Regions from separate parts of the Kurthia sp. ISK08 genome, predicted to be linked through region 3. Evidence: riboswitches for the same ligand, from Rfam matches in the RefSeq annotation. Region 3 holds a riboswitch; each other region holds the start of a gene.
The links. Region 3 has a riboswitch for thiamine pyrophosphate ahead of tenA (thiaminase II). Riboswitches for the same ligand answer to the same signal wherever they lie in the genome.
Positions count from the first base shown of each region.

Region 1: it holds a riboswitch for thiamine pyrophosphate, as region 3 does, so the genes downstream of both, ACKVQX_RS03685 (3-oxoacyl-ACP reductase) here and tenA (thiaminase II) in region 3, are expected to answer to the same signal.
Region 2: it holds a riboswitch for thiamine pyrophosphate, as region 3 does, so the genes downstream of both, ACKVQX_RS07930 (ABC transporter ATP-binding protein) here and tenA (thiaminase II) in region 3, are expected to answer to the same signal.

Region 1 is NZ_JBJXHL010000002.1:9,252-15,582, forward strand. Features, by position in the region: gene ACKVQX_RS03680 (NtaA/DmoA family FMN-dependent monooxygenase) at 1-111, opposite strand, end outside; gene ACKVQX_RS03685 (3-oxoacyl-ACP reductase) at 142-894, opposite strand; TPP riboswitch at 1,008-1,107, opposite strand; gene ACKVQX_RS03690 (PfkB family carbohydrate kinase) at 1,257-2,354, shown strand; gene ACKVQX_RS03695 (pseudouridine-5'-phosphate glycosidase) at 2,357-3,271, shown strand; gene ACKVQX_RS03700 (o-succinylbenzoate--CoA ligase) at 3,368-4,819, shown strand; gene ACKVQX_RS03705 (LysR family transcriptional regulator) at 4,858-5,745, opposite strand; gene ACKVQX_RS03710 (GlpM family protein) at 5,872-6,198, shown strand; gene ACKVQX_RS03715 (NRDE family protein) at 6,309-6,331, shown strand, end outside.
Region 2 is NZ_JBJXHL010000003.1:264,119-270,449, reverse strand. Features, by position in the region: gene ACKVQX_RS07960 (thiazole synthase) at 1-599, opposite strand, end outside; gene thiS (sulfur carrier protein ThiS) at 601-801, opposite strand; gene thiO (glycine oxidase ThiO) at 786-1,865, opposite strand; gene ACKVQX_RS07945 (thiamine phosphate synthase) at 1,852-2,430, opposite strand; gene ACKVQX_RS07940 (ABC transporter substrate-binding protein) at 2,431-3,426, opposite strand; gene ACKVQX_RS07935 (ABC transporter permease) at 3,426-4,166, opposite strand; gene ACKVQX_RS07930 (ABC transporter ATP-binding protein) at 4,163-4,939, opposite strand; TPP riboswitch at 4,961-5,068, opposite strand; TPP riboswitch at 5,134-5,242, opposite strand; gene ACKVQX_RS07925 (TIGR04104 family putative zinc finger protein) at 5,305-6,331, opposite strand, start outside.
Region 3 is NZ_JBJXHL010000003.1:96,739-103,069, reverse strand. Features, by position in the region: gene pfkB (1-phosphofructokinase) at 1-545, opposite strand, end outside; gene ACKVQX_RS07065 (ring-cleaving dioxygenase) at 713-1,699, opposite strand; gene ACKVQX_RS07060 (MarR family winged helix-turn-helix transcriptional regulator) at 1,718-2,149, opposite strand; gene ACKVQX_RS07055 (diguanylate cyclase) at 2,273-4,087, opposite strand; gene tenA (thiaminase II) at 4,194-4,892, opposite strand; TPP riboswitch at 4,992-5,095, opposite strand; gene ACKVQX_RS07045 (2-isopropylmalate synthase) at 5,163-6,331, opposite strand, start outside.

The DNA of each region.
Region 1 (6,331 bases), on a different contig from region 3:
ACTTCCAATATCCTCAATGCGTGAATTGTCCATTAGCCAAGCTGCTTGATGATGACCACAACCATATAGTAAAACACCTATATGTAACTGTTTTTCTGTAGTTTTTAACATGATTTACACCTCGATTTATTTGGATAGGGATTAGTTCATTGTTAAACCACCATCTACTGTAAAGTTTTGTCCTGTAATTCCATGTGCTTTTTCGGAACATAGATAAGCTACCATATTGGCAACATCTTGTGGCGTGGTTACTTTTCTTAAAGGTGTAGATTGAGAGATTAAATCGAATACTTCAGGTGTTGTAACAGCACTGGCATCTGTTGTTTTTAAAAGACCTCCTGAAACAACATTTGCTCGGATGCCATAGACGCCTAATTCTGAAGCGAGATTACGTGTGAAACCAATCAAAGCTGCTTTAGCAGTTGTGTATTCATGGTAGGGTACGACAGGATTTTGAAATAAATTAGTACCAATGCTAATAATGCTACCGTTTTTTCTTTCAATAAACTGTGGAATCACACTCTGGCTTGTATTGAATGCCGCTTTTAACGTACCATCCAGCTGTTTTTGATAATCATCCCAAGAAAGGTCTTTGAAAGATTTTTGTTTAATCGGATCGAATTTAAAGTCGATTAATGCATTATTTACAACAGCGTCTATTTGACCAAAGTGTTCTGTTGCCATGTTCATTAATTGATCGACTTCTTTTCGATTCGTTACATCAGCTTGAATAGCAATGGCTTTGTCTTCACCAATTTCAGCTACTAATTTTTCAGCAGCTTCTTTACTTTGATAATAATTAATGACAACTTGAAAATCTTGTTGTGCAAGTGTTTTGACAATAACTGCACCTAACCCTCTACTCCCACCTGTAACTACTACTGTTTTTTTCATTCAAAACAACTCCTCTTATTTATTTCAACTTAAATAAAAAATACACAACCTTCGTAGGAAAGTTGTGTATAACAAATCATTGCATAACAAAAAAGTACAGACTTTTTTCAGTATGTATAGAATTGACACTTTCCTACGCTAGTATTAACTAGTTCAGGTTCAAAGGGTTTGAGTAGGACTCATCTCAGTTAAATAACACCCCTAGTGTAGACCTATTAAGTTACATTGAATACTAACTTATAAGGTTTATATTGTCAAATTTGTTTATTATTTATATTGATATTAAACAAAAGTTTGTTTTTATAAACATTTGACACTAGACTTAATTTTGTTTATGATGTAAACAAATAAAACTTAGGGTGATGACATTGACGGAGAGAGAACAAGCACTGATTCAACTCATTAAGGAAAACCCGTTTATGCAGCAACAAGAGATGGCTGAAAAATTAGAAATGTCGAGACCGGCTCTAGCTAACTTAATATCGGGGTTAGTGAAAAAGGGTAAGATTATAGGGAGAGCGTACGTATTGCCAAAAGAAAATAAAATTATATGTATTGGTGGAGCCAATATGGACCGAAAACTTCATTTGAAGGGACAGGTTCAGATGGGGACATCAAATCCTGTAACATCTACAGAAAGTGTAGGTGGCGTAGCGCGAAATATTGCTGAAAACTTGGGAAGACTTGGACATCAAGTGAGTTTACTGACGACTGCTGGAAAAGATTCTGATTGGCAAGCAATTGTTGCAGCTTCGAATGCTTTCATTCATTTAGAAGAAGTCGAGCAGTTGGAACAATGTTCAACAGGTTCTTACACAGCCATTATGGATGAACAAGGCGAATTGGTTATGGCAACAGCGAATATGGACGTCTATGATGCATTAACACCACAAATTCTAATGAAGCATGAACATGTTTTATCGACTGCTCCGGCAATTATAGTTGATTTGAATTGTCCGAAAGAAACAGTTGATTATATTCAACAATTTGCAGTAACGAGAGAAGTACCTCTTATTATTGTGCCGGTATCTTCTCCAAAGATGAACCGTATGCCAACAACATTAGAAGGCGTTACATGGTTCATCTGTAATACAGATGAAGCCGAAACATTAACAAATCGTACGATTACATCAGAAGCAGATTATTTACAAGCAATTCAAGAGATCGCTCAGATGGGCGTAGAAAATGTCGTAATTACAGCTGGCGCAAAGGGAGTTTATGCTGCAAACAAGAACTTGATGCCAACACATTTTGAAGCACGAGCAGCAAATCAAATTGAGGATGTTACAGGCGCAGGAGATGCATTCGTCTCAGCAGTTGTACATGCTTGGTTAGAGAAGTACACATTTGAACAGACGATTCAAGCAGGATTAATCAATGCGAAAAATACGCTTGAATCTAAGTTTACTGTACGTCCTGAATTAACAAAACAATCGTTAGAACAAGAACTGGAGGATTAATTATGAAACAATACATCGAATTATCAAAAGAAGTACAAGAAGGAATGGACGCTGGTAAAGCTATCGTTGCATTAGAATCAACAATTATCTCACACGGTATGCCATACCCACAAAATGTACAAACAGCACGTGAAGTAGAACAAATCATTCGTGAACATGGCGCAGTTCCAGCAACAATCGCAATCATCGATGGCAAAATCAAAATTGGTTTATCAGATGAAGAATTAGAAATGTTCGGTAATGCGGATAATGTAGCAAAAGCTTCTCGTCGTGATATTCCATACTTAATCGCAACGAAAAAAATCGGTGCGACAACAGTAGCAGCGACAATGATTGCAGCTGAATTAGCAGGAATCGAGTTATTCGTAACAGGTGGTATTGGTGGCGTTCACCGCGGCGCAGAAACAACAATGGATATTTCAGCTGACTTAGAAGAATTAGCAACTTCTAAAGTAGGTGTTGTATGTGCAGGTGCAAAATCAATTTTAGATATTGGTTTAACACTTGAATTCTTAGAAACAAAAGGTGTGCCTGTTATTGGATATGGTACAGACGAATTACCAGCATTCTTCACACGTAAATCAGGATTTGATGTAAACTTCCGTCAAGATACACCTGCAGAAGTTGCAGCAACTTTACGTACAAAATGGAATTTAAATATGGCTGGTGGCGCAGTAATCGCTAACCCAATCCCAGAAGCAGATGCATTAGACCATGACTTCATTACAAATATTATTCATGAAGCATTAAAAGAAGCAGAAGAAAATAATATTCAAGGTAAATCAGTTACGCCATTCTTATTAGGTAAAGTAAAAGAGTTAACAGAAGGTAAGAGCCTAGTAGCTAACATTGCATTAGTAAAACACAATGCGCATATCGGTGCTCAAATCGCAGTTGAATTAAATAAAACAAAATAATATACGAACGGAAACCTTTCGATTTGAGGGGTTTCCGTTTTGTATTTCACATGTTTCGTATTAGAATAAGAAAGGATGAAAACAATAGAGTTAGGGATGAAAAAAATGATACCAAACTGGATTGAGCAACGCACGTCATTAACACCTCATCGTGTAGCATTAACTTTTCAAGATGAGAAATGGACGTATGAACAGCTATCCGAACAATCGAAATATTATGCTGGTGCTATAAAAGCTGCCGGTTTACATGAAGGACAACGCGTTGCCATTTTTGGGCGGTCAACACCGCATCTTATTCGTACGATTTTTGCATGTATGCAATTGCGTATCGAGATGGTGTTATTAAACTTACGATTAACAGAAGCAGAACTTGCTTATCAAATTCAAGATGCACAAGTAGATGCATTACTTGTGGATGACGATTTAGTAGAACAATTACCTTCTACGCATAAATTGCAAATTCTATTTTCTGATTTAATGACCTCACAAGAAAAGGCAGAGGTAATTAAACATTGGTCACGAGATGAAACAATGACTATCATGTACACATCAGGTACAACTAGTCAGCCAAAAGGTGTTCGTCAAACGATTGGTAATCATATGGCGAGTGCGACCTCAGCACTTTATAATACAGGTTTAGTAGAAGATGAAGGATGGATTTGTACAGTCCCTATTTTTCATATTAGCGGGTTCTCTATGCTGTGCAAATGTATTTTACATGGTGTTCGACTAGATTTGTATGAGAAATATACAGTTGAAGAAGTGGCATTACAATTAATTGAAGGTACTGCGACTCGTATGTCAGCTGTCGCAGTTATGTTAGAGAAGTTAGTGTCTTATATTGAAGAGCAAGGACAGCGTGTATCGCCAAAGTTCCAATTACTATTAGTAGGCGGTGGTCCTGTTCCCAAAAGCTATTTAACACGTGCAGAAGCCATTGATCTACGTGTAGCACAAACATACGGAATGACGGAAACAGCAAGCCAAGTAGCGACACTATCCAGTAAAGACGCGCTTCGTAAAGTGGGTTCTGTTGGAAAACCACTGATGTTTAATGAGATTTGTATTGCAGGAGCAGAAAGACCATTTGACCATGGTGAGATTTGTGTAAGAGGGGATAGTGTTACACCAGGTTATGTTGGACAACATGCCCATATTAAAACACAGGTAGATGGTTTTTTACACACAGGAGATATTGGCTATTTTGATGATGAAGGTTATCTTTATGTAGCCGATCGTCGTTCAGATTTAATTATCTCAGGTGGAGAAAATATTTATCCAGCTGAAATTGAAAATGTATTAGCAGGGCATCCTCATATTGCCGCAGTTGGTGTATGTGGTGTCCAAGATGAGATATGGGGACAAGTTCCGGCTGCCTTTATTATGTCAAAAGAGACAACATTGAATGCAGAAACGATTTTAGCCTTTTGCGAAGATAAATTAGCAAAATATAAACTACCCAAACAAATTCATTTCGTCGAAGAATTACCACGAAATGGTACAGGGAAATTACTTCGTCGTAAATTAGTTGAGTTAATACCAAAATAATATTGAAAAAGAGGAATCATTTTTATACGATTCCTCTTTTAGTATGCATTTTTTTGTTTTTTAAGCCACTCTTGCATGAATGGAATGAATTTTTTAGAAGCAGGTGACAAACTTTTTAAATCGTCTTTTGATGTAATGCCGAGTGTACGAACATGGTTTGGTTCAAGAGGTAGGCTTATCATATCATCAGCGTGGTCTTGAATGAGTAGCTCTGATAATAAAGAGATACCAAGACCTTGTTTAACCATGGCAATAATCGCTTCATCACCACGAATTTGATACGCAATATTTGGCTTAACATTTGCTTGTTTAAAAATACGTTGTACATCCTTATGTGTATCTTCATATGGAATAATGCAAGGTTCTTCTGCAAATTGCTCAATTGCAAATGCATGATTTTCTGCAAGTGTATGATTTTCAGGAAGAATTGCCATCATACGATCTTCCATGAGTGGTAAAAAATGAAATTCTTCTGGACGCTGAATCGTGCTAATCGCAAAATCAATATGGCCTTCTTCAAGCCATGCATGAATCTCATCTGAGTTCCCTTCGAATAAGTGAATATCAATTTTAGGATAACTTTTATGGAATTCCTTTAATAAATAAGGCATCCAATGAACGCAAATGGACGTATAAGCGCCAATCCGAATGGCTCCGACATCTAAACCATGAATGGCACAAACGGCTTCAGAGAGATGTTCATAGCGTTGTACGATATCTTGCATGATTGGAAGAAGCTCAAGCCCATTATCAGTGGGTGTCACACCACTTTTGCTACGTGTTAATAACGAAAAGCCATAATCATCTTCTAAAGAATGAATCATATGACTAATACTTGGCTGTGTATAATCAAGTGCCTCTGCCGCTTTCGTTAAAGAACCAAATTGTACAGCTGCAATGTATGCTTTTAATTTTAAAATACTCATGTAATCACCTAACTATAGAAAAATGTAATGTTAACTATATAATAAATTCAATTTACTTATATTAAATATGAAATTACAATACAAGAGAAGCGACATTTACAAAACACAAAGGGAGATTTCAAACATATGGGGTATGTCATCCAATTCATCATTGGCGGTTCAGTTATGCTGCTCGCTACGATTTTAAGTCAGTCGAAATATTTATTCTTATCAGGAGTCATTACACTACTACCGATTTTGACATTGCTTAATTTAAAACTGCAAGTTCAGCATATGTCACAAGAAGCCTTTCATGAAACGCAACGAAATGGCATTATCGGTGCAGTAGGTATGGTCATTCTGATTGTGGCAATTTATATTTTTTCGAGCCATTTCAAGCCTTCAACAGCTGTCTTAATGGGAATTGGTCTATATGTGATGTATATGTTCGGTTCGAAATTAATAGTAGCATAAAAGTGAGCTTAGGTGGGGGGAACTTAAGCCCACTTTTTTAATTTTGACTTATAGGAGAAATTTCGGTTATGGTGTAGAAAGAACGTACATTATTCAAGGAGTTGAAAATGATGTGTATCATTACATTTGCTTA
Region 2 (6,331 bases), 170 kb from region 3:
TCTGCACCTAACTGCATTGCATAAGCTGCATCTGCTGGTGTGCCAATCCCTGCATCGACAATGACAGGCACTGTTGATTGTTCCATAATGAATTGTAAGTTCAGCGGATTAATAACACCTTGTCCTGAACCGATTGGTGAAGCACCTGGCATGATGGCATGTGCACCAAGCTCTTGTAAATGGCGTGCGAGTACCACGTCATCTGACGTATAAGGTAATACAATAAAGCCAAGTTCTAATAATTTTTCGGTTGCTTTCAATGTTTCAATTGGATCTGGTAATAAACTACGGTCACAACCAATCACTTCGACTTTAATCATGTCACATAGCCCCGATGCTTTTGCGAGTTGTGCAATGCGAACTGCTTCTTCTGCCGTTTTTGCACCTGCTGTATTCGGTAATAGTGTATATTTTGATACATCAATTTTTTCTAATAAATTCGGTTGTGTCGGTTCAAAAATATTCATACGACGAACTGCGAATGTAAGGATTTCTGTTTCCGACGCTGCAATCGCCTGTTGTTGTACATCAAAATCTGTAAATTTCCCTGTTCCTAATAATAAACGTGATGTGAATTGTTTTTCTCCAATAGTTAACATATTAACCGCCTCCTACGAATGTTACGATTTCGAATGAATCGCTTGGTTGAATTGCTCGTTCATGCTCATCTGCCTGTAAAATGGCACCGTTTTGTTCCACGATGATGACTTTCGATTGAAGTGCTAAAAAATCGACAAGTGCTGCGACTGTCTGTACTTCCTCTGGTACATCGATAAAATGACCGTTTACACGTAATTGCACGTATTTGTCACCTCCTCTAATTGATTTGCCATATATTCACCTGTAATGGCACTGAGTAAAATACCATTCCTGTAATGTCCAACCGCACACCATAATCCTTTTGTTGTCGCATGTTGTGCCATAAGTGGTCGTTCTAAAGAACAGTCTGGACGCAAACCTGCCCAGCTCGTTTTAAAGGTCGCCTGTTGAAGTGCTGGTACAAGTTCAAAAGCTTGATTTAATAGATGTTGCACACTTGCTGCTTCCACGTGCTTTGTTACGTCACCTCGCTTCATCGTTGCCCCAATGACGTAATGACCGCCTCGTTTTGGTGCAATATAAAATCGTTCTCGAAATAGTGGCACTTGTAAAATCGGTTCATAACTATGCAAGCAAACGACTTCCCCCTTCACAGGAATCGCTTCAATTTCAAAATGTTGTTGCAGCGTCTGATTTGATGCGCCCGTTGCTAGTATGATTTGTTTCGTTTCCAACATGCCTGCTGTTGTTTGCACACCACATACTTCTCCTTGCTGTTCTATAATCTGGGTCACTTCCGTATGTTCGTAAATGGCACAACCAAGTGCTGCGGCACTCGCGGCATAGCCTTTTGTTAAGTCCTTTGCAAGTACATGCCCATCATCTCGGCAAAATACACCACCATATAATTTAGATGACACTGCTGGTTCTATCTGCTGTACTTGTGCCATCGTCATCGCTTCACACACTTCACCACACGCACTTTGCCAGTTCATAATGTCATGAATACGTGCGAGTTCTTGTTCTGTATGAGCGATGCGCAAGATTCCTTTTTGTTCATAACCAATATCAATGCCTGAGAGTGTACGAATTTCCTCTTGAAGTTTTGGAAATAATCGACGACTTTGCTGTGCTAGGTGAAAGAGTGGATCTTCCGCATCCCACTCTGCTTGTACACCGAGTAAACCAGCAGCCGCAGATGAAGCACCACTGCCAATCATCTGTTTTTCGATGATGGCTACTCGCTTTTTTCGTTTAGAAAGCGAATAGGCGATTGAACTGCCGATTGCACCGCCGCCAATGATGATGACATCATAATTCTTCATAGTTCTCCCTCATTTCACGATAGATTTTTAATATGTCACAACCATTTTCTGCCTCCCAAAAACCCGAGCGAATCGCTATTCTTTCACTTTTCACAAGATGTACGTTGTGGGGCGTAATCCCTCCTAATGCAATATACGGACGCTTCGCTGTTTGGAGAATATCTGCTGCTAAAGGAATCGCATCTTTTTTACAACTTGTATGAAAAATCGGTGATAACATACATTGATCCGCCTCACTCTTATGTAATTCTTCAATAGAATGAACTGATTCGATAATTGAAAATTCTGAAAAGCGCACGCGAATTACGGGAATAGGTAGACTTCTGTAACCAACTTGAACGGTTTGAATTTGATGTGCATGGGCAACATCTAACCGATCATGGACGATCATTTTATGAAGAGGAAAACCAGCTTGTAGACACTGATCTATAAGCTGATATAACTCCTTTGCTGTGCGTTCATATTCACGAAAATGTAGTGCGTCTATTTCGGTTTCTGCATGCATAACACGTTTTACAAACTGTTCATTCGTCTGCTTGCCATCTGAAAGAACATGAATCTTCATCTACTTCACCAGTTCTTTATATAGCTCGTCTGTTGGCACCATTTTATCGGCAATTTTTTGTTGAACGAGCCACTCATTTTGCTTTTCCCAGCTGGCTGGATTATCCGATAAGAACGGCTCTTCCTTCGTCTCCATCTTATCTGTTACAATCTTCAAGCTTTTTTCCTCGATACTTTTCGTCAGTGGGAATTGGTCTTTCTCTTGATGATCTAATAGAATAGCAAGCGATTCATCTGGATTCTTCTTCGTATAATCAAACCCTTGTTTCGCTGCTTCTAAAAATGCTTTTAATGTTGCTTCGTCTTTCGCAATCGTACGGTCACTTGCTACGAAGACAATTTCATGACTCTTTGGTACACCGAATTCCGATGGGTCCATTGTTGAAATCGGATAGCCCTTTTCCTCCATGACAGGTAGCTCATGGTTAATTAGACCACCTGCTAAAACATCCACTTTTTTCGTAATGAGTGCGGATACTAATTCAAAGCCTACGTCGACTAACTTCACTTGATTCGGGTCGCCCCCATCTTCTTTTACCATCGCTTTAATTGTCGCTTCACTTAATGGTGTACCGCCATAACCAACTGTTTTTCCTTCTAAATCGCGTGGTCGTTGAATATTCGATTCTTTTAGTGACATCAATTGACTAAGTGGTGATTGGACAATCGTACCAATCGACTGAATTGGAACTCCTTCATTCGCACGTGCCATAATGACATCTTGCTGATAGTAAATACCAATGGTTGATTTTCCAGCAGCTGTTAAAGTCAGTGGGTCTGTTGGATTCGATGGATATTGTAGTTTGACATCAAGTCCTTTTTCTTTAAAATAACCTTTTTCCATCGCTACATAGAGAAAGCTATGAATCGCATTCGGATACCAATCGAGCATAACTGTCACTTCTTTTAATTCTTTACCATCTTTTGCTTTACTTGAACAACCTGCTAATACGACAACTAACAAACTACATAGTACAAAAAATTTCATCAAACGCATTAATCTTTCCTCCAAACGATATATTTTTTTTCAATGATTCGAATGATGAAGACAGCAATGATCGCCATCGTAGATAATAGAACGATAGGCGCAAATACACCTGCTCCGTCTAACTGTGTCATCATTCGTTTACTGAAGTAACCGAGACCTGCCTGTGCTCCGAGCCACTCCCCAACAGCTGCGCCGATAATACTGAGCGGTACAGCGATTTTAAAAGCAGAGAATAGCTGTGGTAGCGCTGACGGAAGTTGTAGCTTCCAAAAAATTTGCCATTTTGTCGCCCCGTACGTTCGCATGAGTTCTTCTAGTTCACGCTTTGTACTACGCAGTCCATCAAACATACTCATCGCAATCGGGAAAAACGCAATGAGGACAGTCACAAGCACTTTACTCCAAATCGTGTAACCGAACCATAAAACAAAAATGGGCGCGAGTGCTGTAATGGGAATCGTCTGTGACGCGACGAGTAGCGGATAGAATGCGCGCTCCGACCAATGACTGAGGTGCATCATAATCGCGAGGCCAATGCCTAAAATAATTGAAATTAGTAAACCAATCCAAAGTACTTGTAGTGTTGCAGGTAAATGGACGGTAAATAGAGCTTCTCTAAAATCCCACATCTTTTGTAAGATGGCTGTTGGAGACGGTAAGATGTACATCTCATTTAGCCAGCGCGCAAATACTTCCCAAATGAGTAGCAGTCCCACACTCACGTAAATCGCAGGTGCATTTTTTCTCATAATTGCTGACGTCCTTGTTGCAACATGTAAATCAGTTGTTGCTTCACGTCTTGCACCTCCTTACTTGCTAAATCTGAACGCTGTCTTTTATGTTCCATTGGGACAATCGTTTCGTGTAGCGTATGAATTGGTGTCTGCTGTACAGTTAGAATACGATCTGATAAATAGAGCGCTTCATCCACATCATGCGTAATAAATAAAATGGTTTTACGCCATTTCTTCGCTTGTATGTATAACCAATCTTGTAACTCCATCTTCGTCAGTGCATCAAGTGCACTAAATGGTTCATCGAGTAACAGTACATCTTGTGAAGCATTCAATGCACGAATGAAGGCAACACGTTGGCGCATGCCACCCGATAAGTCTTTTGGTTTTTTATGCATGTAAGCTCCTAGACCAAATTCCTCGAGTAACGCCTTACTCTGTTCTTCTGCTCTCTTTTTCGGTATTCGCTGACATTCTAATGGCAATAATGTATTTTGTAATACAGTTCGCCAAGGGAGCAGTAAATCTTGCTGTGGCATATAGCCTACAGGTTGTTTCGCTACGGTCACTTGTCCCGACTGTGCCTGAGATAGACCTGTAATGAGACGGAAAATCGTACTTTTTCCGCAACCACTCGGACCAATTAACGAAACGAATTCACCTTCTTGAATGGAAAAATGAACATGGTCTAAAATGGGTTGTTCTTCGTAACGAAAACAGACATCTTGTAAAGCTAAACTCTCCAATGATCTTCCTCCTCTATAAAAAAAGCCATCTCGACAAAGAATCGAAATGGCTGCAAATGACAGAATCATCGCATGCCACTTCCCTACGCTAGTCCGAACTAGATCAGGTAATAAGGGTTAAGGTGTCGAAACCTCTCTCAGCACGTAAAAACGGCACCCCTAGTGGTGAAGCATTATGAAATTAGAAAAAGCCCCTGTCTCCATACACGTATCGAAACAGGGACCTGAAATTGTTTTTTCGGTCGAAACGGCTTCCCTACGCTAGTATGAACTAGATCAGGTTGAAAGAATCCAGAGCTTACGGCTCCATCTCAGCTGGCAACACCAGCACTCCTAGCACACTATGATTTTGTTAAGGTGAGTATAGCACTCCCTAGTAATTTATGCAATAGTTGGTTTTATTTTCATCACCAAAGTGGTTTGTCCTCTTTGTCGACACGAATAAAGAGCGGTGAAAATAACATAAAGTAAATCATATAAACGATGATAACACCGATAATATACGCTGTATGAATTCCGTACAGATGCGCTCCGATTGATAATGCGCCTAACACAAGACTTAGCAGGAAGCTTTGTAGATCAATACGTCTTTTGTTTAAATAAATCGGTTGTGCACAATGTCCACATGCTTGATATTTCTTCATACCCCACTGAAGTTTCCACGTCGTCCGATAGTCGAGCACTTCGTCGCAATGTGGACACGTTACTTCTTCACGATTTTTCATGACAAACCATAAAATAAAGCTTAAAACAATAAAGGCAATTCCTACGTATAGAGCGTTTTGATTACGGTACAGTATAAAAATAAATATTGTAAAGGCATATGTGTAACTCAGTATATCCTTCGTTCCTTCTAATAACTTCATCGCATTTGGACGGCTCATTCGAATATGGTTTTTATTGAATGAACCGATAATTGATGCAAATGTAAAGATTAATAAACCATAAAAAATATTTCTGGTTTTCCAAATGACGTACCATGCAAAAAGCATAGTCGTAACGAATGCTATTTTCCCGAAAATATTTTTCACTTTATTTTGATATTCATAGGGTTCTTTCTTCTCTTTTTCAATGAATAATGTTGAAAATAAAGTGGGTATACATAAAATAAATGCGATGAGTGCTATCTCCATAACACTTGGTTTTAATTTGAAAAAGAGTTCCGTTTCCTCTACACTGTCAACCCATTTATAAATCTTATCTGTATCAAGTTCTTTTACATAATACTGTGTATCTTCGTCATTCGAAAATAGTAAAAAGGTTTCGACTTCGTTGTTCTCTTTCGTTACTTCGACAACATAGTATAAAGAAGGTGGTTCTATTTCTTTTTTTATAACAGGACTCGCATTTAATTTTTTTTGAAATGCTTCAAATTTAGAAGAAGATAGTTCTCGCTCGCTTGAAAACCATTGATTCGTTAATGTTGTTCCGTCT
Region 3 (6,331 bases):
TTCGGTTTAATAAAGTACGGTTGATATTGTAAAAGTTGTTTTAAGCGTGGTCCTGACGTATCGAGTACCCACTTTGCACCGGTTAATGCACAACTTTTTTGAAGTTGTTCAAAGAAGCCATTTGTCACTGTTTCTGGAATACTTCCTGATACTACAACCCAATCATCTTCTTTTGCGTGTAATTGTAGAAAATGTAGTAGTTGCTCTATTTCTTGACTTTGCAGTGTGGGTGCTGGGCCATTCAGTTCCGTCTCTTGCTGTGATTTAATTTTGACATTAATCCGCGTTACACTATCTACTTGAATGAATGCAGAAGGTACTTGTTCTCTTTGTAAAAACTGTTGAATATAATCACCTGTAAAGCCTCCGACAAAACCGAGTGCTGTAGCGTCTACTTCCATTCGTTTGAGTACACGTGAAATATTAATGCCTTTACCACCAGGGTAATAACTTACTTCTTTTGCACGGTTTAACGTATTCGCTTGAAAATCATCTACATATGGAATGTAGTCAATTGACGGTGCAAATGTAACAGTATAAATCATCGAATCCCCCCTCCATCTCTTTTTTAATACTCTAATCTATAACCTTTTACCCGATTGGATTCGGGATTAAAACGCTATTTGGTTATAACTGCTATACCTTTACCCTTTCAGAAGAAATTTAATATAAAAAAAGAGAATCACCTATAAAGATGATTCTCGCTTGTTCATTATTCGTATTCTTTTTCAAATGTTTTTGTTGAGCGCACTGTATCAAAATGACGAACAACACTTTCGATATAATCACGTTTTGGTTCTAAGAATGGTGGAAGTGATAATTTTTCACCCAATGTTTCATAAGGTTCATCTCCCATAAATCCTGGACCGTCCGTTGCGAACTCAAATAGAATGCCTTGTGCTACACGTGCATAAAGTGATTCAAAGAAGTGACGATTCACATAACCCGATGTATTAAATCCGATTTCTTCCATTCGTTTTGTCCAGTAGTCTAACACTTCACGGTCCTCTACTCGGAACGCCGCATGGTGAACAGTTCCAAAACCTTGTCGACCATTTGGTGATGTTTCATCGTGTTTCACAATAACACGCGCACCATTTCCGCCTGTTCCTACTTCAAATAGATGAAAGTCTCCTTCTTGTGCGACTTCTTTAAATAATAGTGCTTGTTCTAGCATCATTTTAAAATATTTAAAATCAGCAATGGTAATTTCGATTGGTCCTAAACCAGTAATCGCATATTCAAGTGGGATTGGACCGTTTTGCCATGGTGTACCACTTTTAATCCCTTCATTATGTTCATCTGATACAAGTTGGTATCGTTGATCATCAAAATCAGTAAATGGTAATACTTTTACACCAAATTGTGTTTGAATACCGTCGTGTTTTACACCTAAACGTGTAAAGCGTTTTGCCCAATATTCAAGTGCTGCATCATCTGGTACACGGAAACCTGTACGTGAAATCTCGTTTGTACCATGTGTTCCTTTTGGAATTCCTGGGAAGTCAAAGAATGTCATATCTGTTCCAGCTGAACCTCGATCATCCGCAAAGAATGTATGGTATGTTTGAATATCATCTTGATTGACTGTTTTTTTCACTAAACGCATACCTAATACATTCGTAAAAAATTCATAGTTTTTTTCTGCGCTACTTGTAATAGCTGTGACGTGATGGATACCTTTTAATTGTTGATTCATGATTATTTCCTCCGTTAATTACATATTTTTGGCGTGTAATCCTACTGTTTTTAAAGCTGTAATGAGTTGCTGTTTTTCATGTTCATCTACAACATTAAATAGCTTTTCAACTAATGCTTCATGTTGTGGAAAAATACGTTCAATAAATGAGCATCCTTCTTCTGTAAGTGCTGCAAACGTGACGCGTCGATCGGTTGGACAGGCTACGCGCTCGACATAGCCTTTTTGTTGTAATTTATCAACAACATATGTGATACTGCCACTCGTAATTAAAATCTTCTCACCAATGCGTTGAATCGGTTGATCTCCTTTATGATAAAGCAATTCTAATACCGCAAATTCTGTTAAATTCAGCTGATAGCGTTGCATGTCCTTTCGCAATACTTCTTCAACTGTCTGAGACGCTCGAAGTAGAACCGTCAATGCTTTTAGCGATAATTCTTTTGACATTTTATCCACTCCTTTTATCTCGAATTAAAATATCTTGAATTAAAGATAACATGGATTAAAAATACTGTCAATTAAAAAAGACACAACTTACAGCATGAATTCTCACACTATAAGTTGTGTTTGCTAATGTAAATTTTTTACTCGAACACAGTTGCGCCCTGCATTTTTTGCTTCATATAATTGTTGGTCTGCTATTTTTACAAATTCAGTTGTATTAGTAAATTGCGCTTCTGTCAACGCAACTCCTCCTACACTAATTGTTACAACTTTACATTCACGCCCTAAATGTTCTAGCTCTGCTTTTTCAACTGCATTCCTCATATACTCTGCAATATCGAAAGCTTCGCTATAAGTCGTAGCATCTAACAAAACAACAAACTCTTCTCCACCATAACGCATTAATTCCGCACGAGCAGGTAACGCATCTGTTAAAATTTTTACAAGGTTTTTTAATAGTTGGTCACCTAAAATATGACCATAATAGTCATTATATTTTTTAAACTCATCGACATCTAAAATTAAAATAGCAAAAGGTACTTTCGTGTCTTTATAGTGTTTATATAACTTTTCTAAACTACTACTTAAATAATGACGATTAAAAACTCCTGTAAGACTATCTAATAAAGCTAGTTCACGTAATTTTTCATTACTTTCTTCCAATTGTTTCGTTCGGATGCGAATTTTTTCATCCAAAGATTCATTGAGGGAAATCAATTCTTTATTCAGTTGTTCAACTTGTAACCATTGTAGAGCAAATTTCCGACAAAATAGTATACACTGGATACTAATAAAAATGCCTAGCATGATAAAAGTAAGATGAATTGAATTTCCAGCTGCCGAAACGCGAATCATGTCATGTATGGCCCCTACAAATACTAATAGTATCCCCCCAAGTGTAATCACTTGTGTCAAATCATGCCAATTTATTTTTCTAATAACACTTACAAGTAAAAAGATATAAAAAACATACATAAAAATCAAAATAATATTAAATAATTTTTGATACATGACCGTAGAAGAAAATGCCGTAAAGAAAATAATTACAATCATTATATAGTTATAAAAAGTAATGAATTTTTTCGGGACCGCTTCGCTAAACATTTTATATACATAGCCTACATAGAACAACATAACAATTTGAGGCATAATAAATGTTAGACGTAGAGCCACGCTCCAATCTAGTTGGTTTAAAAAGGCTGTATATAAATAATAGTCCGTGAAAAAACCCCATAGACTTGTTGCTGCACAAAACATGCCATAAGCTAAAAATTCCTTTTGTTTTCTTCTAAATGCATAAAAAAGTAATGAAATACATGCAGTTAATGTAATACAGCCAATTAAAAAGACTTGCCAAAACTCATGTTGCTGTTGCTTTTTCACGATAATTTGTTCATTACCGATAGATATACTTTTCCTCAAACCACCACTTACATTCTCAAAACTAATCATTTGAAACGTAATTTGCAACGTCGTTTGATCTACAAGAAAACCAGGTATTTGTGGTTTCATTTGTTGTACAGCTGTCTTATTACTTTTTAGGAGGCTTCCATTCTCTTTGATAAGTACATTATTTACATATAAATTATAGCTACTATATTGAAAAGGTATATAAAATTTTAAATAGCGGCCAACAAAAGATTCAGGAACTTTAATCGTTGTACTATAAGTCGCACGATCAGAATCAATATTTAAACGCTGATTTAGCATATAAGGTACTTTGACAATATCGCTGTTTCCAAGCTTAATTTCTTCTTTCATGTCTTGTGGATCAAACAATTCACCACGTATAAAGTTCCAGTTTCCATTTAAATTTTCATAAAAAGTATCGTAATTTGAATGACGAAAATCATGTGTTGTCATTGTGGTAGCAAAACTCATCGGAGCGTACGTCATAAAAAGTATACAGAATGATAAAAGTGATACAAACCATTTTTTCATTTACGCCCCTCCTTTACATCCGTTAGTTATTCCCTTTTTCTTATAAAATTACTACTTATTCATAAAAAAACACCCACCGAATAAATTTCAGTGGGTGTTCATTCTATTATATAGAACTGATTTTGTCAGCTTGAAGTTCCTGAGGCCAGTGAGAAATTGTGTTCCCCATCTCCCAGAACAAATATTCAAAGCGAGTTGTTTGTAAGAAAATTTCTTTAACATGTGCCAGTTCATCACCTGTTAAATCAGCTGCTAACTCATCCATCAAATCAATCATATTTTGTGCGCTATGTTCAAATGCCGGTTCACTATACATACGCACCCAGTCACCGTAAAGTGGATGATCGACAGCTCCAGGAATTTGTGCGAGTTCACGTCCAATCTCTAAATAGCTCCAAGCACATGGTAAGATAGCTGCGATCACATGCGCAAGTGAGCCATTCTGCGCTTCTGATAACATATAACGAGTATAAGCTATCGTTGTCGGCGCTTCTTTTGCTTCACGCATCTCTTGCTCTGAAATCCCAAAACGCTCTGCATATTTACGATGCAGTGCCATCTCAATTGATAGCGTATGATGGACTGAAGCTGACAAGCGTGTCATAACATCTAAATCGCGTGCTTTTTGAATCCCAATCGCAAACACTTTTGCATATTGAATTAAATATAAATAATCTTGAATCATGTAGTGACGAAATTTCTCTGGTTCTAATGTTCCGTGACCAATTCCTTGTACGAATGGATGTGCGTGATTTGCACGCCAAATCGGTCGAATTTCCTCAATTAATTGCTCTGAAAACTTCATCTTTTTTCTCTCCCTTTTCACAAACACGAAGGAAACAAAAAGGCCACTCACCGCATTACGAAAATCGTAAAAGACGGAGAATGACCTGCAAATAATATGCTAAAAATGTCACTTCTTCCTTACGACAGTGCGAACTGTATCAAGTTAGAGGGTTAAGCTACTGCTCTCTCAGCCAATTCTATATGGCACCCCTAGTAGTGATTGTTTGTGTATTTAATTGTTAGTACACACCTATCATCTATGACAACAATTGGAAAGTCAAGCGATTTTTTAAACAGGTTCTGGAATCGAGATGAACTGATCGACAACAATCGTATTAATCGCATTAATATAAGCAAGTGCACTCGCTTTAATGACATCTGTATCAGAAGCTTTTGCAATATATGTTTCGCCTTCATATTCAACTTGTAACTTCACTTTACCGATAGCTTCTTTACCGCGTGTCACACTTGAAATTTTGTATTCAAGTAGCTTTACTTCGAATGCTGTTACTTCTTGTAGCGCTGAATACAATGCATCAATTGAACCTGAGCCAACTGTCGCTGCTTTCAGTACTTCCTCACCGCGACGTACCTTCACACTTGCAGACGGGAAGATTTGATTCGAAATCACTTGAATGTCTTCTAAGTGGTAGAAAGCATCACTATGAAGCGCAACTTTTGCATCTTCATTTGTACGTTTGAAATAATTTTCTACTAAAATGAATAGGTCATGGTTATACACTTCTTTTTTCGTATCAGCCAACTTTAAGAAATCCGCAAAAACCTCTTCAAATTGATCTGGTGTTAAGTTGCCTAACGCTAAGTTTTCAAGTGCATTTTTCACCGCATGACGACCAGAACGAGCTGTTAATACTAATTCCATATCGTCTAAACCAACCTCTGTTGGGCTCACGATTTCATAAGCATCACGTGATTTTAATAGACCATCTTGGTGAATACCAGATGAATGCGCAAAGGCATTGTCGCCTGTGATTGCTTTATTTACTTGTACATCAAGTCCCATTAAGCTCGAAACGATGCGCGATGTGTTCATAATCTCTTTCTTGTTGACTCGGGTATGTGCATTGAAATAATTTGAACGTGTTGATAGTGCCATCACGACTTCTTCAAGTGCTGCGTTACCCGCACGCTCACCGATTCCATTAATTGTACACTCTACTTTATCCGCACCATTTTTAATTGCCGCAAGTGTATTCGCTGTCGCCATACCTAAGTCGTTATGACAGTGAACACTTAGTAATACAGAATCATCTAAGTTTTTCATACGATCATTTAATTTACCAATCATTTCACCGAATTCTTCTGGTACTGCATAACCAACAGTATCTGGTACATTAATCATCGTTGCGCCAGCTTTCATAACAGCTTCAATTGTTTTCCATAGATATTCAAAATCAGAACGCGATGCATCTTCTGTTGAATATTGTACTTGTGGTA